3 regions of the Arthrobacter sp. MYb221 genome follow, and region 2 is predicted to be linked to each of the others. Evidence: riboswitches for the same ligand, from Rfam matches in the RefSeq annotation. Region 2 holds a riboswitch; each other region holds the start of a gene.

Region 1 (2,199 bases), on a different contig from region 2:
GATGAGTCATGTTCCCGGCAGTGAGAGGCCTGGTTCCTACCTTGCCAGCTGATCCCAGACCAGCCACTACAAGACTCACAGTGGTGTGAGAGGTGGGGGCTAGACACCCCCACCTACTCGATTCCGTTCCGCTGCGGCCCCGAAGAAAATCAGCCTCCCGCCGCCTCCGCGCGAAACTCCAGCGGACTGATCGGCGGGATGGGATCGGTGGGCAACCGCGCATAATTCAACACATCGATCCGCTGGCCATTGATCAGGAACTTGCCGCGCTCGCGTCCTTCGAGAATGAACCCGCAACGCTCGGCGACTATCTTCGACGCCGGATTGTTCACGCGCAAACCCAACTCCAGTCGCTGCAAGCGGTAGCTGGAGAATAACTCCGCCGAGAGGGCGGCCAACGCCCGGCTGCTCAACCCGCGGCCCCGATGCTCCGCGTGCAGCCAATACCAGACCCAGGCGCTCAGGTTCGCCTCATCGATGGTCCCGCACACCAGACCAACGAGCGCAGAATTCTCGACGACGGCCAACGGAACCTGCCGGGCCGGGAATTCGAGCAACATGCGGACATAGGCTTCGGCCTCGGCAAGCGTACTCACCTCGCCTTGCCGGGCCATATCCGGGCTCGAAAGGAAGGCCGCGAGGACTTGCGGTGCATCCGCTAGGCGAAGCGGACGCAAAGATGCCGTCGTTTCGCCAGCGGCGCCGAGCCGCCGGCCGCTGATCTGGGACGACGCGGATTGACCGGTGCCTTGATGAAAGAGCAATTGCCAACCTTGGGCCGAATGAACCCAGAGCGAGGTGCGTTGGCTCAGGTTCTCCGGCTTGGTTCGCCACCGCAGAATCAGCAGCGAATCGCTGAGCCTGCGCACGCGCGGATCATGCACTTCGTCCCTAGTCGATTCAACGACTGGTTCATTGCACAGCTGCTCGATAATCTGCGCGCGAGAATAGCACCTGCCCGAGGCACCAACCTCTTCGAAATCTGCGTGGAGCAGCCGCAATAATGCCTGCCGATCCCGGCGGACGGCAGGCAAGAGCAGTTGCCGTTCGCCATCGATGACAACCTGTGCCAGTCGATGATCGGTAGACAAATCCTCCGGACCACTGAATTCGCTCATGCCAACGAGTAAAACACAGGCAGAAGCACAGGTTGAAGTCATGAAGTTCGCCAAAGTGAGCTGAGGCATGCTTATAATCCAAGTACTCCGCGGGAGCCCAACAGCGATTGGGCTGAGAGGGCCATGTGCCGACCGCTACACCTGATGCGGGTCATGCCGCCGTAGGAAGGAAATGCCTTCGTGCATATAGTCATTGTCGGCGCCGGAATCATCGGGCTTGCCACGGCATTCGAACTGCGCGCCCGCGGCGCCGAAATCACGCTAGTGGATCCGGCGCCTGGGCTAGGAGCCAGCCACGCCGCGGCGGGAATGCTCGCACCGACCGCCGAAACCACCTGGGGACAGGGCGCACTTCACCGCCTGATGGCCACTTCGGCCAAGGAATACCCCGCATTCATTGACCGCGTGGAACAAACCACCGGCAGCAGACCAGCGTACGTAGAAAACTCCACGCTGGTCGTCGCCGCCGAAACCGCGGATATGGACGCACTGCTTGCGCTCATGAAGCTGCAAGCCTCGCTGGGATTCAGCGCCGAGCGGCTGCTGGGCAGCGCGGCACGCAAACTCGAGCCGGCGCTTGCCACCGGCATCGCCGGCGCCATCCGCTGCGCCGAAGACCAGCAACTGGACCCGCGGTCCCTGCTGCGCATCCTGATCGATGAGCTTGACCGGTCGATCGTGCGCGAAACGGCGGTGCGGCTGCTGCGCCAGGGATCACGGACCAGTGGAGTGCTTACCTCAACTGGCCAAGAAATCCATGGCGATCAGGTACTGCTTGCCAACGGGTTGGGCGCGCTAGCAGGTGCGCCAGCTCTGCCATTGCGCCCGGTCTACGGAGACATCCTCAGGCTCCAAGGACCGGTGGGCGCGCCGCTGATCAAGCACACCGTGCGCGGAATCGTGCATCGGCAGCCGGTCTACCTGGTGCCACGCACCGATGGAAGCCTCGTGCTGGGCGCGTCGAGCCGCGAGGACAGCCAAGAGCAGGTGAACGTGGGAGAAATGCACGCCCTGCTGGACAATGCGCGCAGGCTCGTGCCGGGCATCGTCGACACCACCTTGAACGAGGCGATCGTGCGGG
Region 2 (2,199 bases):
GCTGACGCTGGGCCTGTTCGGAATGGCCGCCCTCACGCTGTTGATCTGGGGCATTTGGGAAACACGGACCAAGGATCCGCTGGTTGACCTGCGCACCGCTGTTATTCCGCGCGTGCTGCTGACAAATATCGCCTCGATTTTCGTCGGCTTCGGAATGTACGCCAGCATGCTGGTCATGCCACAGATCCTGCAGCTGCCGTCGCAGACCGGCTATGGCTTGGGCCAGTCGATTCTCGCAGCCGGCCTCTGGATGGCTCCAGGCGGCCTGATGATGCTGGTGCTCTCCCCTGTCGGCGGGCGGCTTTCCGACGCACGAGGCCCGAAGTTCACGCTGGTACTTGGCGTTTCGGTCATCGCCGTCGGCTACTGCCTGACCCTGCTCGGCATGGGTAGCGCGTGGAGCCTGATGCTCACCAGCCTCGTCATCAACGGTGGTGTGGCTCTGGCCTACGGCGCCATGCCGGCGATCATCATGGGCGCAGTCCCCCGCAGCGAAACGGCTGCGGCCAATGGCTTTAACACGCTGATGCGTTCGCTGGGCACGACCACCGGCGCCGCGGTCATCGGCCTGGTGCTGGCCCAGATGACCACCGATTTCGGCGGAGCTTCACTACCGTCAGAATCCGGATTCCGCGTGGCGCTGATACTTGGAGCTGGCATTTCCGTGGTCGCGGCAATCTTGGCGGCCTGCATTCCCAGCGCCGCGAAGAAGACCGCGATCGAAGTCGACGCGTCGCAGGAACTCAGCCTGAACAAGTAGTCACCCCGGCTCTTCGGAATTGCCGAGTTTATGCTCAGCTTTGACATAGAAACCCCGGGTAATGTCGTAGACACCTCCTTGAAGGTGCGAGTGATGATCGTAAGGCTCCCGTTGGATATTGCCCAATGGGAGCTTTTCACTTTAAAGTTTCTCGTCTTCCTTGCAAGTCCACGTTGCCAGTCGTGATACCTTGTTTGAGACCACACGGGTGCCCTCGCAGGGGCTGAGATCGGGCTAACGCCGTCCGCGACCGTTGAACCTGTCCGGGTAATGCCGGCGAAGGAAGTGAGTTTCCCACAGTGGAACAATTTGAACAGCACTCTGCCCACACCATTGCCTACCGTGAGTCTGCGGGAATTTCGGTTCCTGTCACGCAGATCCAGCTGGCAGATGCCCCCAACGGCGAGCCGAACGAACCGCTGCAGGTGTACCGCACCAGCGGCCCGGGAAGCGACCCGACCACGGGGCTGAAACCATTTCGAGAGTCGTGGATTCGTGAGCGTGGAGATGTCGAGACCTATGCCGGGCGTGAGCGCAACCTGCACGATGATGGCAGATCCGCGGTCCGCCGCGGCACGGCGAGCGCCGAATGGGCCGGGCGCTCGGCACCACCGTTGCGTTCGGCACCCGGGACTCGGGTCACCCAGATGCACTACGCACGGCAAGGGGTCATCACCCCGGAAATGCGCTATGTGGCCCTGCGCGAAGAATGCGATGTCGAGCTGGTGCGCAGCGAGCTAGCGGCCGGCCGGGCAATCCTTCCGGTGAACATCAACCATCCGGAATCCGAACCGATGATCATCGGCAAGGCCTTCTTGGTAAAAATCAACGCGAACATCGGCAACTCGGCGGTGACCAGCTCGATCGCCGAGGAAGTCTCCAAACTCCAGTGGGCTACCAAATGGGGTGCCGACACGGTGATGGACCTTTCCACCGGCGACGATATCCACACCACCCGTGAATGGATCATCCGCAACTCGCCGGTTCCCATCGGCACCGTCCCGATCTACCAAGCACTAGAAAAGGTCAACGGCGAAGCGAACGAACTGACCTGGGAGATCTTCCGCGACACGGTCATCGAACAGTGCGAGCAGGGCGTGGACTACATGACCATTCATGCAGGTGTGCTGCTGCGCTACATCCCGCTGACCGCCAACCGGGTCACCGGAATGGTCTCCCGCGGCGGGTCGATTATGGCCGGTTGGTGCCTTGCCCATCATCAGGAGAATTTCCTTTACACCCACTTTGACGAACTCTGCGAGATTTTCTCTCGTTACGATGTCTCATTCTCCCTGGGCGACGGGCTGCGTCCAGGCTCCATCGCGGACGCGAATGATGCGGCCCAGTTCGCCGAGCTGGATACCTTGGCGGAGTTGACCAAGCGTGCCTGGAAATATGATGTTCAGGTGATGGTCGAAGGCCCCGGGCATATCCCTTTC
Region 3 (2,199 bases), on a different contig from region 2:
ATCTCCAGAACTCCAGCCAAGGCGTGCAAGAGCGTTGATTTACCGGCGCCAGATGGGCCTAGCAGCAGGACCTTCTGCCCGGCGGGAATATGCAGGTCCAGTCCGCTAAGCGCCGGCAATGGACGTTCGGCATGGTGCCAGCCAAAGTTGTCGGCCGTGATCTCAAAGCCGCCACCGCCGAGGTGCCCGGGGGTGGCTTCGGTAGTCGAAGAACTCAATTCAGGCACTGCGCAGCGAACCTTCAAGGTGTGCCGAACGGCTAGCCAATGCTCCCAGGGCACCGGTCTTCGCCAGAGCACGGGTTGCCAACCACGAGAGAAGTCCGGCAATAACTAGGCCGGAAATGCCCATGGCAACTACGTGGAACAGCTTCATCGCCTCGGTGTACTCAGCGAAGTAACCCAGCAGGTAGGCTTCGCCGATTCCGCCGAAAATTCCCGACATGAATCCCGCAAGCAGTGCCACCGGCAGGTTCCACCGGCGGTACCTCACTGCGGCAAAGACCACCTCGGCTCCGAGCCCCTGGATCAGGCCGGAGAACAGCACCGCTAATCCCCATTGGGAACCTAGCAAGGCTGAGATGACGGCGGCGAGGATCTCGCAATACAGCGCGGCACCGGGTTTCCGGATAATCAACGCACCGAGCACCGCGGGAAAAAGCCACATGCCAGATACGAAGGCGCTTGCCGGTGGGAAAGCCACGAAAGCAAGGCTGACCAATCCGTATCCGGCGTTCCAAGCCCAAAAGATAACGCCCGAGGCGACCGCGATTACCGAGGCCACAACGATGTCGACCACGCGCCAGCTGGCACGGTTAGTTGCTGGTGCAACGTTCATAAGGTTTGTCCTCCTATGTAAGGAGGGGAGATGCACGGACCGGTGGGCGTTTAATCGCGCGCCATGATCCGCATCCGAGATGCTCGACTTCCTTCGCCGGTACTAGCCGGGGCAGGTTCGAGGGTCTGCGATCTATCGCACTCTCAGCGTCTTGCACCGCGAACGGCATGACGCTCCCCTGTCGGAATGATTACTGCTCAACCACCATACCGCAGGTATGCTGGGCTACAGAACGAAACCTTACGACGCGAATGCGAGGTCCTCATGAACTCAGTGCAGAAGCTTGTTACCCTTGGAATTTCCATGGGAGCGGGAATGCTTGGAAGCCGACTGGTCGACAAGGTCTGGAAAGGCTTCACCGGAAACGACGCGCCACGTCACGGCAAGGAAGCAGCCGCGGAAGCGAGTATGCGCCAGGCTTTGGGGTTCGCCATTTTCTCCGCCGTGGTCGCATCGATTATCCAGGTGCTGGCTGATCGCGGCACCAACAAGGCCATGAAGAAGTTCAGCAAGTAACATTGCCGAATTCCTTTGGTGGGGCAGGCCATTTGGCCTGCCCCACCAAAGTTTAACCAGCAGCTAGGTGCTCTCGGGCTCGTCGTTCTGTGCAGGTTTCGCTGGCGGCACCGCTGCGGTGGTTCCGGTCGTCTGCGAATGATTGCTAATGACCTGTTTTAGTTCATCAACATGCAAGGTTTCTTTCGCCACGTGCTTCGTGCGATATCCGGCGCGGCCAATCATGTGCGCCGATACCGGGGCAGTCAGCAGCTGCAATCCCCAGGCCAATGCAAAGACCGGGATCAGTCCCCAGCTGCGCAAGTGGATGATGAGTCCGGCGAAGAGCAGCAGGAAGCCCAATACTTGTGGTTTCGTGGCCGCGTGCATGCGTGAAAGCAGATCCGGGAAGGTAATTAAACCGATTCCGGCGATCAGCGACATCAGGGAACCAAGTACCAGCAAGAGCGCAGCGAGTGCTTCTAAGAACGTGTCCATTAGGCGTTCCTCTGATCCGATACGAACCGCGAGACGGTAACCGAGCCGATGAATCCCAAGGTGCATGCAACCACCGTGAACAGCAGGTAATCGGTGTGCCGGTTCAGCGCCATGTCTAGGCACAGCGCACTGGAAATGATCAACAGCATGACGTCGAGAGCGAGCACCCGGTCAAGAATCGAGGGGCCCTTGAAAACCCGCCACAGGCAAGCGATAGAGGCCAGCGCCAACATCACTCCGCCAATCCATACAGCTATTTCAATCATTTCTTGGGCTTCCTGCTGGAGAAATCCGGACCGCATTCATTCTTGATCGCCTCGTATTCATCGGGGCTTCCGATGGCCATGATCAACCGGCGTTCAATGTCGT

The links. A riboswitch is a leader RNA that binds a small molecule or an ion and turns the genes downstream of it on or off. The one in region 2 is predicted to bind thiamine pyrophosphate.
Region 1: another riboswitch for thiamine pyrophosphate. It lies ahead of thiO (glycine oxidase ThiO); the one in region 2 lies ahead of thiC (phosphomethylpyrimidine synthase ThiC).
Region 3: another riboswitch for thiamine pyrophosphate. It lies ahead of CQ015_RS10620 (ECF transporter S component); the one in region 2 lies ahead of thiC (phosphomethylpyrimidine synthase ThiC).

The regions. Positions count from the first base shown of each region.
Region 1 covers NZ_PCPW01000003.1:379,500-381,698, reverse strand. Annotated here, with positions in the region: gene CQ015_RS06255 (GNAT family N-acetyltransferase) at 150-1,118, opposite strand; TPP riboswitch at 1,198-1,303, shown strand; gene thiO (glycine oxidase ThiO) at 1,299-2,199, shown strand, end outside.
Region 2 covers NZ_PCPW01000006.1:103,388-105,586, forward strand. Annotated here, with positions in the region: gene CQ015_RS09265 (MFS transporter) at 1-760, shown strand, start outside; TPP riboswitch at 955-1,062, shown strand; gene thiC (phosphomethylpyrimidine synthase ThiC) at 1,060-2,199, shown strand, end outside.
Region 3 covers NZ_PCPW01000007.1:159,840-162,038, forward strand. Annotated here, with positions in the region: gene CQ015_RS10615 (ATP-binding cassette domain-containing protein) at 1-218, opposite strand, end outside; gene CQ015_RS10620 (ECF transporter S component) at 220-837, opposite strand; TPP riboswitch at 909-1,027, opposite strand; gene CQ015_RS10625 (DUF4235 domain-containing protein) at 1,102-1,353, shown strand; gene mnhG (monovalent cation/H(+) antiporter subunit G) at 1,417-1,830, opposite strand; gene CQ015_RS10635 (monovalent cation/H+ antiporter complex subunit F) at 1,830-2,096, opposite strand; gene CQ015_RS10640 (Na+/H+ antiporter subunit E) at 2,093-2,199, opposite strand, start outside.